One region of the Arthrobacter sp. S2(2024) genome, then DNA from elsewhere that is predicted to be linked to it. Evidence: predicted binding sites of a transcription regulator. Region 1 holds the regulator's gene; the other holds the start of a gene.
What was found. The regulator HspR, encoded in region 1, represses chaperone genes until heat shock. The targets are predictions, from matches to a motif close to AAGTTGAGTCNNNNNGACTCAACTT.
Positions count from the first base shown of each region.

Region 2: a site for HspR is predicted at 2,854-2,878, ahead of clpB (ATP-dependent chaperone ClpB). Genes of this name have one in related genera too.

Region 1 covers NZ_JAYKZI010000012.1:2,233-10,128, reverse strand. The annotation lists gene VLA65_RS17905 (DnaJ C-terminal domain-containing protein) at 225-1,187, shown strand; gene VLA65_RS17900 (heat shock protein transcriptional repressor HspR) at 1,217-1,639, shown strand; gene VLA65_RS17895 (CG0192-related protein) at 1,644-2,279, opposite strand; gene VLA65_RS17890 (DEAD/DEAH box helicase) at 2,325-5,711, opposite strand; gene VLA65_RS17885 (DMP19 family protein) at 5,879-6,727, shown strand; gene VLA65_RS17880 (COG4315 family predicted lipoprotein) at 6,874-7,446, opposite strand; gene VLA65_RS17875 (sigma-70 family RNA polymerase sigma factor) at 7,601-7,896, shown strand, end outside.
Region 2 covers NZ_JAYKZI010000007.1:24,497-32,392, reverse strand. The annotation lists gene VLA65_RS14700 (septum formation family protein) at 1-147, shown strand, start outside; gene clpB (ATP-dependent chaperone ClpB) at 148-2,817, opposite strand; gene VLA65_RS14690 (hypothetical protein) at 3,045-3,383, shown strand; gene VLA65_RS14685 (SRPBCC family protein) at 3,490-3,957, shown strand; gene VLA65_RS14680 (DUF4031 domain-containing protein) at 3,974-4,843, shown strand; gene VLA65_RS14675 (2-phosphosulfolactate phosphatase) at 4,840-5,619, shown strand; gene VLA65_RS14670 (PadR family transcriptional regulator) at 5,720-6,049, shown strand; gene VLA65_RS14665 (DUF1048 domain-containing protein) at 6,052-6,432, shown strand; gene VLA65_RS14660 (ABC transporter ATP-binding protein) at 6,477-7,229, shown strand; gene VLA65_RS14655 (ABC transporter permease) at 7,226-7,896, shown strand, end outside.

The DNA.
Region 1 (7,896 bases):
GGCCCGATGCCACTCCCGGGCCCCCTCATCCGCTACGGCTCAAGCGGTTTTCTCGCCTAAGGTGAGTTGACCACAAGCTCGCAGCGATACATGGGCCCCGGGAGTGGCATCGGGCCTATCGGAGCCGGGTGGCTGAGGATCGAAGATCCTTGGCCACCCGGCGGAGGGGCGGGGGCCCATGTATCGCGGAGAGCTCGGCAAGAACAGATCGAAAGGAAACGCCCTTGGCCAGCCAGGACTGGGTTGAGAAGGATTTTTACGCCATCCTTGGTGTCGCCAAGGACGCCTCTGACGCTGACATCAAGAAGGCGTACCGCAAGCTTGCGCGGAAGTACCATCCGGATACCAATTCCGGGGATGCTGCTGCGGAGAAGAAGTTCAAGGACATCTCGGAGGCCTATTCGGTGCTCTCGGATGCCGAGGAGCGCCAGCAGTACGATGCCATTCGCGCCATGGGCGGGGCACGCTTCGCCCCGGGCGCAGCTCGCGGCGGCCCGGCCAATGGCGGCTTCGAGGACCTGTTCGGCGGGCTTTTCGGCGGCGGACGCCAGCCTGCCGGTGCCGGGGGCATCCCGCCCGAGTTCGCTGACCTCTTCGGCGGTGGCTTCGGCGGTGGACAGACCGGTTTCCAGCGGGCCCCGCAAAAGGGCAGCGACCGCACGGCGTCCACCTCGATTTCCTTTGCAGGCTCCATTCATGGCACCACGGTGAGCCTCCGCGAAAGCAACGGCAACGTCATCGACGTGAAGATTCCCGCGGGCATCAGGGACGGCCAGAAGGTCCGCCAGCGTGGCAAGGGCAACCCAGGCGCAGCCGGAAACGGGGACCTCATCATCACGGTGAACGTCAAGCCCCACGATTTCTTCAATCGCGACGGCGACAACATCCGGATCCACGTGCCGGTCACCTTCGCCGAGGCGGCCTTGGGTTCCAACATCCACGTGCCGACGCTTGACGGCGACACTGTCACCGTCCGCGTCCCGGCCGGCACGCCTTCCGGGCGGACGCTCCGGGTCAAAGGCCGAGGCGTCAAGACCTCGAAGGGCACCGGAGACCTGCTGGTGACGATCGACGTCTCCGTCCCGCAGAACCTCAACAAACAGGCCGAGGAAGCTGTCAAGGCGTTCGCCGCGGCTACGGCCGACGCCGATCCTCGCCACGACCTGGCCGCCAAGGCCCGCTTGTAGCGGCAGAAGACATGGGAGGGGACGTAGGCATGGGCATCGACATCAACCAGCCGATCTTCGTCATCTCCGTCGCGGCCGAACTGGCTGACATGCACCCGCAGACCCTGCGCCAGTACGACCGGCTCGGCATCGTGTCGCCGAGCCGTGCGCCGGGCAAGTCCCGGCGTTACTCCCAACGCGACATCGACCGCTTGCGCGAGGTCCAGCGGCTCTCCCACGAAGGCGTGTCCCTTGAGGGCATCAAGCGCATCCTTGAGCTCGAAAACCAGGTGGTCGCGCTGCAATTCCGCGTGGCCGAGTTGAGCGAGGAACTGCAGCGGCGGCGGAGCCCCATGGAGGCCCGCGTTTTTGCTGCGGGAGCAGCTGGCGACGTCGTCAGCCTGGCCCGCGGGCAGCGCCCCCGGGCGCGGTCCCAGGCAGTTGTGGTGTGGAGACCGCGACCGGGGGAGTAGTCCTCTAGGGCCGCGAGAGGGACGCCAGTAGCACCGGCGCCTCCTGCCCGGCCCACGTGCCCCGAAGGGCAGCCGAATCTTGCGAATCCTGGATCCCCAGATCCAGGACGCGGTTCACCTGGACGGTGAGTTCACCGGCGTCGATGCTGGTAACGCCGCCTTCGGTGATCGGCGCTGCGGGACTCAGAGCGGGGACTTCGCTGCCGGGGGTTCCACTGCCCTTGGCCTCGACGGAACTCGCCCTTGGCTCCAGCACGCCGTCCATGTCCACGAACTGTTCGGCTTCCCGCTGCCCAGTGAGGATGGCGGTGGCCAGGGCAGCGACGTAGACGGGATCGGTGCAGGCGTCGTACACCCACCTCGTGCCCAACACGGAGTGTTCCATGGTGCCGAGCAGCGAGTGCTCCGCACCGGGCAATTCCGAACCCCGGTAGCTCAGGGGAACCTGGTAGACCTTGCCGCCGTGGGAGACCAAGTGGGTTTCGAGGCCGACTTCGCCGTCCGGATCATCGAAGCGGTACGCACCGAGCAGCTCGGGCGGCGCGGAGCCGTCCTTGGTGAACCACGGCTGGACGGGCAAGTACTTTTCGATGAGCTCAAGTTTGCTGGGACTCAGGGTTGCTCGATGGATAATAGCCATGCGGTCCAGCCTAGGCCACCTAGAAGCAGTTGCTTCAGGGCGAACCTACTCCGCAAATAGCCCGGCCAGGTCCTCCGCCGTCAGCGCGCCACCGGCCAGGGCGTCGCCTTCCATGACATCCGCGAACAGCTGCGACTTCTTGGTCTTGAGCGCCATGACCTTTTCCTCGATGGTGTCCTTGGCCACCAGGCGGTAGACCATGACGTTCCTCGCTTGCCCGATCCTGTGGGTTCGGTCCACGGCCTGCGCTTCCGAGGCGGGGTTCCACCACGGGTCCAGCAGGAACACGTAGTCGGCCTCGGTCAGGTTCAGGCCGAACCCGCCGGCCTTCAAGGAAATGAGGAACACGGGTGCTGCGCCGTTCTTGAATTCGCTCACGACGTCGGCCCGGTTCCGGGTGCTGCCGTCGAGGTAGCAATACTCGATGGCCTCCGCGTCGAGCCGCTCCCGGACCTTGCCCAGGAACCCCGTGAACTGGCTGAAGATGAGCGCCCGGTGCCCCTCGGCGACGATGTCCTCCAGCTGTTCGAACAGCACATCCAACTTGGACGAGCGCACGGCTGACAAGGACTCGTCCACCAGGGAGACGTCCAGGCTCAGCTGCCTCAGCAGGGTGAGCGACTGGAAAATGGTGAAGCGGTTCTTATTGACATCGTCGATGAGCCCAAGGATCTTCTGACGCTCCCGCTGCAAGTGGGTCTGGTACACCTTCTGGTGCCGCGGGTTGAGCACCACTTCGAGCACCTGTTCCTGCTTGGGCGGCAGGTCCTTGATGACTTGCTCTTTGGTGCGGCGCATCATCAGGGGACGGACCCGACGGCGGAGCTTGGCGAGCTGGGCCTTGTCGCCGTTCTTTTCGACGGGCTTTTGGTAGTACTCCGCGAAGCGGCGCGGGCTGGAGAAAAGTCCCGGTGCGACGATCGAGGTCAGCGCCCAGAACTCCATGAGGTTGTTCTCAAGCGGGGTTCCCGTGATGGCCAGCTTGAAGGATGCCGGGAGTTTCCGGGCGCACTGGTAGGCCTTGGACTGGTGGTTCTTGACGAACTGGGCTTCATCGAGCATCAGTCCGGCCCATTCCTTGGCGGCGTAGGCTTCGTAGTCGATCCGGAACAGCGCGTACGAGGTGATGACGACGTCGATGCCCGCCATGGATTCCTGCGGATCCGCGCCGCTCTTGGCGAAGGTCTCTCCCACGGTCTTTATGCTCAAACCGGGGGCGAAGCGCTGCACTTCCGCGGCCCAGTTACCCACGACGCTGGTGGGCGCCACCACCAAGAAGGGGGCGCTGCCGCCCGCGGTGCCTCCGGCGCCGGACTCAGCCTGCTCCTTCGCCGCGCACATCAAGGCAATCGCCTGCACTGTCTTGCCGAGGCCCATGTCGTCGGCCAGGACGCCACCCAGGCTGTGGCGGTAGAGGAAACTCAGCCAGTTGAATCCCTCCAACTGGTACGAGCGCAGCTCGGCGTCGAGCGAGCCCGGCAGCGGCAGCCCGGTCACGCCGTCGTCGAGCAATCCGCCCACGGCCTCCCGCCATGCTGCCGCCTGCTCGTCGACGATCCCCAATTGCGCGAGCTCATCCCAGAGCCCGGCCTGGAAACGGCTGATCTGCAGGGTGCCGTGCCGGTCCGGGTTGTCCTGCAAGGACCTGGCCTCGTCGATCAGCGCGCGGAGTTGGTGCAGTTCGGGCAGGTCCAGCGAGAAGTAGGCGCCGCTCGGCAGCAACATCCGGCTCTGGCCGGCCGCGAGGGCGGAAAACACGGCCGCGAAGGACACGGGTTCGCCCTCGAGCGTGATGACGATGCCAAGATCGAACCAGTCGCGGCTGTCGGTTGCCTTGGTCGAAATGGAGACGACGGGAGCCTCGGTGGCCTCGCGGTAGTCGGCGATCTCGCCGGAGGTGTCCACGACGACGTCGGGCAGCTCGCGGAGCCGGGGCAGCACCTCCTCGGTGAAGGCCAGGGTGTCCAGCCCATCCAGCGCCACCGAGGCCGCGAGGCGTGGAGCCCCCCATCCGCCGCTCGACGATTCGCCCAGCGCGGCAACCACCTCCCAAGGCCGGCCCAGGGTCTCCAGGATCCGGGCTTCTTCGGCGTCGTCGCGATAGCCGTGGTCGTCAGGGTGCCGCCAGAGGGGTTGGGCAGTCACGAGCTTGCCGGCTTTATAGTGCCATTCCCAGTGCAGCCGCACGCGGTGGTCGGAGCCGTAGTTCGCCAGCAAGGACAGCGTGGGCACGGCGAGGACCGGCAACTCGACGGAATGGTCCGCTGCCGTGACCCGCGTGGACTGCTTGAGCTTCGGATAGAACGCCGTGAGGAATCGTTCTTCGTCCTTCGCCGGGATCTGGAGCCGGGACGCGCCCATGACGAAATCGAGGAGTTCCTGCGACTCGCCGCCCTCCAAAGGGGCCAGCGTGATGAGGTTAGCGGGGGCCGAAACGCCGGGCAAGTGCCCCTCGCCGGGACCCGTGAAGAACAATCCATGCGCCGGGCGGCCGATCAAGCCCAAGGCCGCCGGATCAAGGGCGTCCCCGCCCAAGGTCACCGACGGCGACAGCTGCAGTCCGTCGTCGGGCCGGCTAAGGTCAAGCCCGACGACGGCGGGCTCCGCGGCAATGCGGACCGGCTCGGTCCCGCCGGAGTGGATGAGCGAAACCCCGACCTTCGAGGCTTCGGCGAGCAGGCTCCACAGGTTCTTGCCGGCGAATTCGTTGAGCAGCATCCACATGCTGGAAGTGAGCTGCCGGTAGTCCGCGGTGGAATGCGCGGCGAGGAAGTTCTGCATCCAGTCGATATGGGCTTCGTTGAACTCGCGCTTGTAGCCGAGGTAGTTCAGGTTGGTCCAGGAGACGTCGCCCCGGATCCACTTGCCCTTGGCTCCCATCATCACTGGGCGGGCCTTGAGCTGGCGCACGCTGCGGAGAGGATCGCGCCGGCCTGTGTAGGAGAAGTGCGGGGCCGGTTCTTCCACTTCGAAGGCCAGTGCCAAGGGGAGGCCCTGGCCTTGCGGTGCGGTCCCCGGGGTGGCGATGAGCTTGCTGAGCGCCTGTTCCCAGGCCGGCCGCTGCACGATTCCCCCTGTTTGGGCCGTCTGTCCGAACGCGGGCGCGCTGAGCAGCTGTGCCCGCACTGCGGGATGGTCTTCCGCGGCGAAGAGAAGGGCGGCCACGTGTTTGCAGTCCTTGCGGACGGGGCAACTGCACACGCCCACGGTGCAGCTCCAGCCTCCGGGCTTGCGGACCAGCTTGGCCGACGTCGAATACGGTGACGGGCCGCTGCCCCTGACCTTGCCCATCATCAGGCCCGTGGCGGAGTCGAAGGTGATGCCGCTGACCCGGCTTCCCATGGCATAGGCGAGGCCGGCCGCGAGGGAGCGGTCGTTAATGGCGGGTGTCTGAATCGCCAGTTCCCAGGAATCGTCTGAGTGGGAAGGCATTCGTTAAGGCTACTTTCGGCAGGAGGCTATCTATGAATCCTAGGGCCCACGCAGCAGCCCTGAAACTTTGCCGGACGTTCACCTCTGCCTAGCTTGCCCGACAACCGCCCCCGCGTACGTTGAAAGGGTCCGGAGCAGCACAAGCTTCCCAGCAGTGAGGAAATCCCATGACCAGCAATGAGAACCCCGTCATTCTGACGAAGGACAGCATCGAGGCCGACAACGCAGACGTTGTGGACGCGAACGTCACCGTGGTCAACGAGATGTACGAGGAGCTCCTCAACCATGAGGAAATCGCTACCAACGCCCTGCGCAGCTACTTTGTGGACTACTACCTGACACAGGCACTTGCGGGCGGTTTCGCCCAGTACGTCTTCACGGTCCCGGAGCGCGAAGAGGTGGATGCGTTTGTCCGCGAAGGCCTTGAAGGAATGGGCGCCAAGGGCCACCTCGAGCTGTTCAACCGCACCGCCGCAGCTTTCGACGCGCTGTCCGAGGAGGACGCCGAGGCCTACCTGGACGGCGACCTTGACGAGTCCGAGGTGGCACCGGAAGCCGTTGCCGAGCTCGAGGCCCTCGACGGCGAATTCGAATCCCTCCTGGAGACCGAAGACATCATCGAACTCAACGCAGCGTGGCTCCGCAGCCAGGACGGTGTGCTCTACCTCGACGAGGAGCAGCTCGAGGCACACATCGCCGAGCGTGTAGCCCTCATCCCGAACCTCGAAGAGCGTCAGGCCGAGGCGGCCGAAGCCGAACTCGAGAACGCCCCCGAATTCGAGCTCATCATCCGCGAACTGTGCGATGTTGCCGGCTACCGGCTGGAGAAGATCACCATGGGCGATCCCAACTACGAGCACGACGGCGAGACGATCCTCGCCTGGCACTTTGCCACGGACCACGGCAACTACATCATGATCGAAGAGGACGACGAAGCCTTCATGATCCACCCCGAGACGAAGGAAATCATCGCCGCGGTGGAGTTCGAGGACGCTGAAGCGTTCGAAGACGCCTAAGACGCCCGCTCACTTTTAGGGCATCTGGGGCGGACGCCCGCTCACCTTTGAGGCCTTTTGGACAAACGCCCGCTCAGATCTTCCGGCCGGTCCGGAAAGATCTGAGCGGGCGTTTGCCGTTTGGGGTGCAAACGTGAGCGAGGGTTTCAGTAGCCCATGCTGCTCCCGCTTGGTGTGCTGCTGCTTGGGGTGCTGCTCGGGGTGCTGCTAGGGGTCAACATGGAACCGGACGGGCTGACCATGAACCACACGCCACCCACGCCTTGTCCGTAGGTGTCACTGGAGTCTTCATCCTTGGAGTAGAAGTAGATAGGCATCCCGTTGATGGTGATCTGCATCTTGCCGTCTGCCGTGGGGATGGTGCCGATGGTTCCGCTCACCCCGTCAACCGCCGGTTTGGCCGACGTCGTTGTCACTGCCGGCCAGTTGGTGGCACAGCCGCCGGTGCAGGCGCTCTTGCCGGAATCCTTGACGTCCTTCGCGAAGACGTAGACGCTCTTGCCGTTCGCCGCGACCACTCTCTCGCCGACGCTCGACGACGCCGTCTTCAGTTCCGCCGCGCCAGCAGGAGTGCTCGACGCCGGAGCGCTTGAACTCGACGCCGCGGGGCTGGGACTGGTGGCGCTCGAAGATGACGACGCGCCGGGGCTTCCTCCACAGCCAGTGAGGGCGATGGCCAGAGCAAGGATGCCGAGCCCGGTGCCGAGTTGCTTCTTCATGGTTTGCTCCTTCGGGTCGACCGGCCGTGGACGTGCCGGAAGCTAACCCGTACGACGCCGTCGGGTGAAGAATGGTTCAGGGGGCTTGAACCTTTTTCGTGGCGGGCACGTCGTATCGCAGGAGAAGGGGAAGCCGAGCACCAAGGAGGCGCCGATGCCGCTCGACGAGGATGTAGTGGCCGCGATTTACCGCGACCACGGCACGGCCCTGCGCCGCTTCGTGCTGAGCTGCACGCCGGACGCGCACTTGGCTGAGGACGTAGTCCAGGAAACCATCCTTCGCGTGTGGCAGCACGCCCCGCAGATCACCGGCAGCCTGCGCAGCTATTTGTTCCGCACTGCCCGCAACGTCATCATCGACAACTACCGCAAGGCCCAGCGGCGCCCGGCAGAGGCTGCCGAACGCGACATGGCGGATCCGGAGGAGGCCACCGAACGGGTGGACGAGCT
Region 2 (7,896 bases), on a different contig from region 1:
CTCAACGAGGCATCCACGAAGTACGCGCTCCTGCAGCAGAACGTGTACCCGAGTGCCACGAGCTGGGACAACGGCGACCGCCGCGTGGACTGCTTCATCGTGGTGAACTCGGGAAACACGCTCAAGGAATCCGTGCTGCAGAAGTAGCTATTCCTTCCGCCTCACCGTCAGGCCGCTACCCGCCGGAGCACCGCCGTCGGGACCCGTCAAAGCCTCGAGACCCTCGATGGTGAGTTCGTCGACGTCGGCCGCGGTGTCCACCAGTACCGTGTCGCCGTCCGCGATCTGTCCGGCAAGGATTTCCTTGGCCAGGCGGTCACCGATCTCGCGTTGAACCAGCCTTCGCAGCGGACGGGCGCCGTAGGCGGGATCGTAACCGGACATCGCGAGCCAGGCACGGGCGCCGTCACTGACCTCAAGGGTGAGCCGGCGGTCGTGCAGCCGCTTGGTCAGCTCGTCCACGTGCAATTCGACGATCCTGGCGAGCTCGTCGACGCTGAGCGGATCGAACAGCACAATCTCGTCGAGCCGGTTGAGGAATTCCGGCTTGAAGGAGGCGTTGACCACGGCCATGACCGCATTCCGCTTCGCCGTGGAGTCCAGCGTTGGATCTACTAGGAACTGGCTACCCGAGTTGGAGGTCAACACCAGGATGGTGTTCCGGAAGTCCACGGTGCGGCCCTGCCCGTCGGTGAGGCGGCCGTCGTCGAGCACTTGAAGGAGGATGTCGAACACTTCCGGGTGGGCCTTCTCCACCTCGTCGAGCAAGATCACGGAGTACGGGCGACGGCGGACCGCTTCGGTGAGCTGGCCGCCTTCCTCGTAGCCCACGTATCCGGGAGGGGCACCGACCAGCCGGGCCACGGAGTGTTTCTCGCCGTACTCGGACATGTCGATCCGCACCATGGCGCGTTCGTCGTCGAACAGGAAGTCGGCGAGTGCCTTGGCGAGCTCGGTTTTACCGACGCCGGTGGGGCCCAGGAACAGGAACGAACCCGTGGGGCGGTTGGGGTCGCTGATGCCCGCGCGGGCGCGGCGGACGGCGTCGGAGACGGCGGCCACGGCCTTGGACTGACCGATCAGCCGCTTTCCGATCTCCTCTTCCATGTGCAGCAGCTTCTGGGATTCCCCCTGGAGCATGCGGCCGGCGGGGATGCCCGTCCAGGCCGAAATAACCTCCGCGATATCGTCCGCCGTGACTTCGTCCGCGACCATCAGGGCGGCCTTCGCTTCACCGCGCGCTTCCCGGGCGGATTCTTCCTCGGCTGCTGCGCTGAGCTCGCGCTCCAACGCGGGCAGTTCGCCGTAGAGAATGCGCGAGGCAGCTTCAAGGTCGCCCTCGCGCTGGAACTTTTCGGCGGCGGACCGCAATTCGTCGATCTTTGCCTTGAGGTCGCCCACGCGGTTGAGCCCGGCCTTCTCGGCTTCCCAGCGGGCGTTCAGCGCACCCAAGGCTTCCTTCTTGTCCGCTTTGTCCGCGCGGAGCGCGGCGAGGCGTTCGATGGAGGCCGCATCCGTCTCGCGCTCGAGTGCCAATTCCTCCATGGTGAGACGGTCCACGGCACGGCGGAGCTGGTCGATTTCCTCGGGAGCCGAGTCGATTTCCATGCGTAGCCGGGACGCCGCCTCATCCACGAGGTCGATGGCCTTGTCCGGCAATTGACGGCCCGAGATGTAGCGGTTGGAGAGCGTGGCGGCGGCTACCAGGGCGGAGTCCGCGATGGCTACCTTGTGGTGGGCCTCGTAGCGTTCCTTGAGGCCGCGGAGGATGCCGATGGTGTCCTCCACGCTTGGCTCGCCCACGTAGACCTGCTGGAAGCGGCGTTCCAAGGCAGGGTCCTTCTCGACGTTCTCGCGGTACTCGTCCAGGGTGGTGGCGCCGATGAGCCGCAGCTCGCCGCGGGCCAGCATGGGCTTGAGCATGTTCCCTGCGTCCATGGCGCTTTCACCGGTGGCACCGGCGCCCACCACAGTGTGGATTTCGTCGATGAATGTAACGATCTGCCCGTTGGAGTTCTTGATCTCCTCCAGCACGGCCTTGAGCCGTTCCTCGAATTCGCCGCGGTACTTCGCGCCGGCCACCATGGATGCGAGGTCCAGCGCGATGAGGGTCTTGCCCCGCAGGCTTTCCGGGACGTCACCTGCCACCATGCGCTGGGCGAGGCCTTCGACGACGGCGGTCTTGCCGACGCCGGGTTCGCCGATCAGCACGGGGTTGTTCTTGGTGCGGCGGCTCAGGACCTGGACCACTCGGCGAATTTCGCTGTCCCGCCCGATCACGGGATCCAGCTTGCCGGAGCGCGCGATGGCGGTGAGGTCCGTGCCGTATTTCTCAAGCGCCTGGAAGGTGTTTTCCGGGTCTTGCGAAGTGACTTTCCGGTCACCGCGGACACCCGGCAAGGCGGCGAGGAGCGCTTCGTGGGAGGCGCCGGCGTCGCGCAATAGCTTCCCCACGGCTTCGCTACCGGCAGAGAGCCCCAAGAGGAGGTGCTCAGTGGACACGAAGGAATCGCCGAGTTTCTCGGCCTCGTTCTGGGCGGCCTGGATGGCCTGCATCGAAGGGCGGGAAAGCTGCGCTTGCTGCACTGAACTGCCCGACGACGACGGCAGGGCCTTGATGGCCGAACTCGCCTGGACGCTCACGGCATCCGGGTCCGCTCCAGTGGCGCGCAAAAGCGCCACCGCGACGCCCTCGCGTTGATCCATGAGGGCTTTGAGCAAGTGGGCTGGCTCCAGCTGCGGATTTCCGGCGGTGGAGGCGTTCATGGCCGCCGCGGAAAGAGCCTCCTGGCTCTTGGTGGTGAATTTGACGTCCATGGAAGAGCTCCTCTCGGGAAAGATGACTATTTCTCAAAGTTGAGTCTACTATGCTCAACTTTGGCGAAGCGTCCCTCCTGCTCCATGTTTGCCGACGGCGAAACTGCTGTCCATAGCCTTCCCCGCTTACGGTGAAAAGTCCCTCGCTGTTTGCGTTCCCTGGCCCTAGGATCAGGCGTGACCGGGTGGAACACCCCCCGGGGCGCGCATGAGAAAAAGGACACGCAATGAAGAAGTTCGTAGTTCTCTACAATGCACCACAATCGGCGGAATCGATGATGGCTGACAGCTCCCCTGAGGCAGCAGCCGAAGGCATGAAGCTGTGGATGGACTGGGCCGCGAAGGCTGGCGCTGGGCTTGCCGATCTTGGCACACCCCTCGGTGGCGGCAAAGTGGTTGGGAACTCTGGAGTATCCGATGCAGAGACCGGCGTGGGCGGTTACAGCGTCCTCCAAGCCGAAGACATGGACGGAGCGCTAAAGCTCCTCGAAGGCCACCCGCATTTCCTCATGGCCCCCGAAGCCTCGATCACCGTCTACGAAGCGCTCGACGTCCCGGGCATGTAAGGCAGCACCCGCCGTCGAAATCGTGGGTCCGGGCCGCGCGCCGCGTGCCGGAACGCAGCACTCGGCCCGCGCCCACGATCCCGGCAAAGCGCCGTACGATATGCACATGGCACCCTTCACAGTCACTCGCAATGCGCTGATCCCCGCCGCACCCGCCGACGTCTTCCCCTTCGTCAACAACTTCCACGAGTGGACCAAGTGGTCTCCGTGGGAAGCCGTGGACCCCAAGCTGAACCGGAGCTATTCCGGCAACGAATCCGGCGTCGGAGCAAAGTATGCCTGGAGCGGCAACAACAAGGCCGGCACCGGAACCATGGAAATCGTCGGCTCGGAGGAGCCCGGCAGGATCGACATCCGCCTCGAGTTCACCAAGCCGATGAAGGCAGTCAATCCCACAGGGTTCACGTTCGTGCCCGAAGGGGACGGCACCCGCGTCACCTGGACCATGACCGGTGAGAACAAAGGCCTCGGCAAAATCTTCGCTTTGTTCATGAACATGGAGAAGATGGTGGGCGGCGACTTCGAAAAGGGTTTAACCGCTCTCTCTGCGGTAGCCACCCGGAAAAACTCCTAGTTCTCTGGCGCGGGCCATGGCCGTCTACGTTGATCCGCCGCTGTGGCCCGCGCACGGGACCGTGTTTTCCCACCTCGTCTCGGACACCTCGCTCGAGGAGTTGCACGCCTTCGCCGGGGCCGCGGGAATTCCCGGGCGTGCCTTCGATGGCGACCACTACGACGTCCCGGAACGCCGCTACCAGGACCTCCTGTCCGCAGGCGCCATCCCCGTGGAGGCGCGCATTCTTGTGCGGAAACTGATCGCGAGCGGTTTGCGGATCCCCGCCCGCCAACGCAGCAAGGCGCTCACCGTACCCTTGCTGGAGCGCTGGAATTCGGCTCTTCCAGGACATGAGGAGCTGGGTTTTGAGCTCCTCGAACGCTGGGGCGAGGACCATCGGAAATACCACAGCCGCACGCATTTGCTGGCGGTCCTGGAAGCCTTGGATCTCCTCACCGAACCCGGGCCGCCCGCGCGCTCAGTGACGTTGGCCGCCTGGTTCCATGACGCCGTCTACGAGGGAATCGCAGGGCAGGACGAAGAGCAATCGGCCCGGCTGGCCGAAGACCGCCTGGCTCTTGCGGGACTCCCGGAACCGACGATCCACGAAGTTGCCCGGCTGGTCAGGCTGACCTCCACCCACAGCCCCGAACCGGGAGACCGACTCGGCGCCCTCTTGTGCGACGCCGATCTCTCCATCCTCGGCGCGGAACCAACGGCTTACGCCCGCTACCTTGCTGCTGTCCGCGAGGACTACGCCCACGTCAGCGATGCCGACTTCGCTGCCGGCCGGGCCGCCGTCGTCCGCCATCTGCTCGCCTTGGATCCACTCTTCCACAGCGAACGCGCGCGGAGCCTGTGGCTGGATGCCGCCCGCCGCAACCTGGAGGCCGAACTGTCATGAGCGCGCCAGGGACGGTGCACCGGCAGCTTCCGTTCACCGTGAGGTTTGAATGGGGGCTCGACGGCGCCCGTGCGGTTGCGTCCGGAGCGGACCTCGCCGTCGTGGTTGACGTCCTCACCTTCACCACATGCGTCAGCGTCGCCGTCGACCGCGGTGCCATCGTGTTCCCCTACGCGTGGAAGGACGCCGGGGCCGAGGACTTCGCCGCCCACCAGGACGCCCAGCTGGCTGGTCCGCGGGGTGGAGGCGGATTGAGCCTCTCGCCGTCGAGCCTGCGGGACGCGCGGTCGTTGAGCCGCGTCGTGCTGCCATCGCCCAACGGCTCTTCGATCGCTTATGAGCTCGCCCAGGAAGTCCCGCTCATCGCGGCCGTGTCTCTGCGGAACGCAGCCGCCACCGCCGAGTGGGTGGCCGCCGAACTCCCTCCGGATTTAGTGGTGACGGTGATCGCGGCCGGTGAACTGTGGCCAGGCGGCTCCCTCCGGCCCGCCCTGGAAGATCAGATCGGGGCCGGCGCCTTCATTGCCGGACTCACTGCCGCCGGGCGGGGCGGCTTCACGCCGGAAGACGGCAGGGAAGGTTTCTCGCCGGAGGCTGATGCGGCGATGGCTGTTTTCAACGCCGTCGAGCCGCGGCTACATCACGCGTTGCGGGATTGCTCCAGCGGCCGGGAGTTGATCGGTACAGGGCACGCGGACGACGTCGAGATTGCCGCCGAACTTGACGCCGGGACCGCCGTGGCCCTCTTGAGGGACGGCGCGTTCCAGCAGCCCTGAGTGCACTTCGGTGCGGTTTCCGAAGGGGCTTGCGCTTCCACTACTTAGCGGTACTATGTACCAGTAGCTAGTAACACTGAGTAGTGAAAGGAGGTGTCCGATGGGCAGGCAAATGACGGAGATGCTCAAAGGGACCCTCGAGGGCATCGTTCTCGCCCTCCTGACCGGGAATCCCGCGTACGGGTACGAAATCACGACGCTGCTCCGAGGCCAGGGCTTCACCGAGATCGCCGAGGGCACCGTGTATGCGCTGCTCGTCAGGATCGAGCAAAAAGGCCTTGTCGACGTCGAGAAACGGCCGTCCGAGAAGGGCCCGCCGCGCAAGGTCTATTCGCTCAACGAGCAGGGCGAAAAGGAACTGGACGAATTCTGGAATACGTGGAGTTTCCTGTCCGAGCGACTGGAACAGCTCCGAAAGGGAGGAAAGTGAACATGGCCGCAGGGTGGATCGAGCAGCTTACGGGATCGCTCGAACAGAAGAAGCAATACCGGCAAAACAAGGCACGCGTGGAGCAGCTTCCCGCGGACTATCGCGCGGCGGCGACCGCGCTGGAACGGTACCTGATGTACTTCGGTGCCATCACCAAGGGCGATGTGCTGCTGCGGATGCTCGGGGACCTCACCGATCTCTTCGAACAGAGCGCCGCGGACGGGACGCCGATCCGCGACGTCGTTGGTGACGACCCCGTGGAGTTCGCCGAAACGTTCATGCGCAACTACACGGTCGGTCAGTGGATCAACAAGGAGCGCGAACGCCTGGTCAAGGCGATCGACGCCGCTGCCGGAGACGATGGGAAGGAGCGGGAATCGTGAACAATGCATCCACCACCCGCGAACCCGCGATCCGCGTGCAGGGCATGGAAAAGTCCTACAAAGAGCTGCACGTGCTGCGCGGCGTGGACTTCGACGTGGCACCGGGCACCATCTTCGCCCTTCTCGGCTCCAACGGAGCAGGAAAGACCACGATGGTGAAAATCCTGTCGACGCTGCTCGGTCCGGACGCCGGCACGGCGACCGTCAACGGATTCGACGTCGTGGCCCACCCGCTGCAGGTCCGGGAATCCATCAGCCTCACCGGACAATTCGCAGCGGTCGATGAAATCCTCTCGGGCAGGGAAAACCTGGTGCTGGTTGCCAAGTTGCGGCACCTGAAGGACCCCGGGCAAGCGGCGGACGATCTCCTGGCGCGCTTCAACTTGTCCGAGGCAGCGTCCCGAAAGGTGTCCGCGTATTCCGGAGGCATGCGCCGTCGCCTTGACATCGCCATGAGCCTGATCGGGCAGCCCGAGGTGATCTTCCTCGATGAGCCGACCACCGGACTCGACCCCGAAGCACGCATCGAGGTGTGGCAGGTAATCCAGGAGCTCGCGAAACGGGGCACCACCGTCCTGCTCACCACGCAATATCTCGACGAGGCAGAACAACTCGCGGACAGCATCGCCATCCTCCATCAAGGGCGCATCATCGCGAACGGGACTCTCGCCGAGCTCAAGCAACTACTTCCACCGGCGAAGGTCGAGTACGTCGAAAAACAGCCCAGCCTGGAGGACATCTTCCTCGCACTGGTGGGGAACGAGGGCAAGGTCACGTCAAGTAAGGACCAGTCATGAGCACACATTTCTTCGGAGACACGGCCGTCTTGCTGGGCCGCTCCATGCGTCACATCTTCCGCAGCGCGGACACCATCATCACCACCGCGATCACGCCGATTGCCCTCATGCTGCTTTTCGCCTACGTGTTCGGCGGCGCCATCAGGACAGGCACGGAGAACTACGTCAATTACCTGCTGCCGGGAATCATGCTGATCGCGATCGCCTCGGGCATCGCGTACACCGCTGTTCGCTTGTTCACCGACATGAAGAGCGGCATTTTCGAGCGGTTCCACTCCATGCCGATCGCACGATCATCGGTCCTGTGGGCACATGTGCTGACCTCCATGGTGGCGAACGGGCTCTCGCTCGTGATCATCATGCTGGTGGCCCTCCTGATGGGATTCCGCACCTCCGCAAGCCTGCTGGCATGGCTCGCGATCGTTGGAATCCTGGCGCTGTTCACCCTGGCACTCACCTGGCTCGCGATCATTGCAGGCCTGACAGCGAAGTCAGTGGACGGTGCCGGCGGGTTCTCCTACCCGCTCATCTTCCTGCCGTTCATCAGTTCGGCCTTCGTCCCGACGGCCACCATGCCGGGTCCCGTGCGCGCCTTCGCCGAGAACCAACCGGTCACTTCGATCGTCAACACGATCCAGGATCTGTTTGAACAACGGCCGATCGGAAA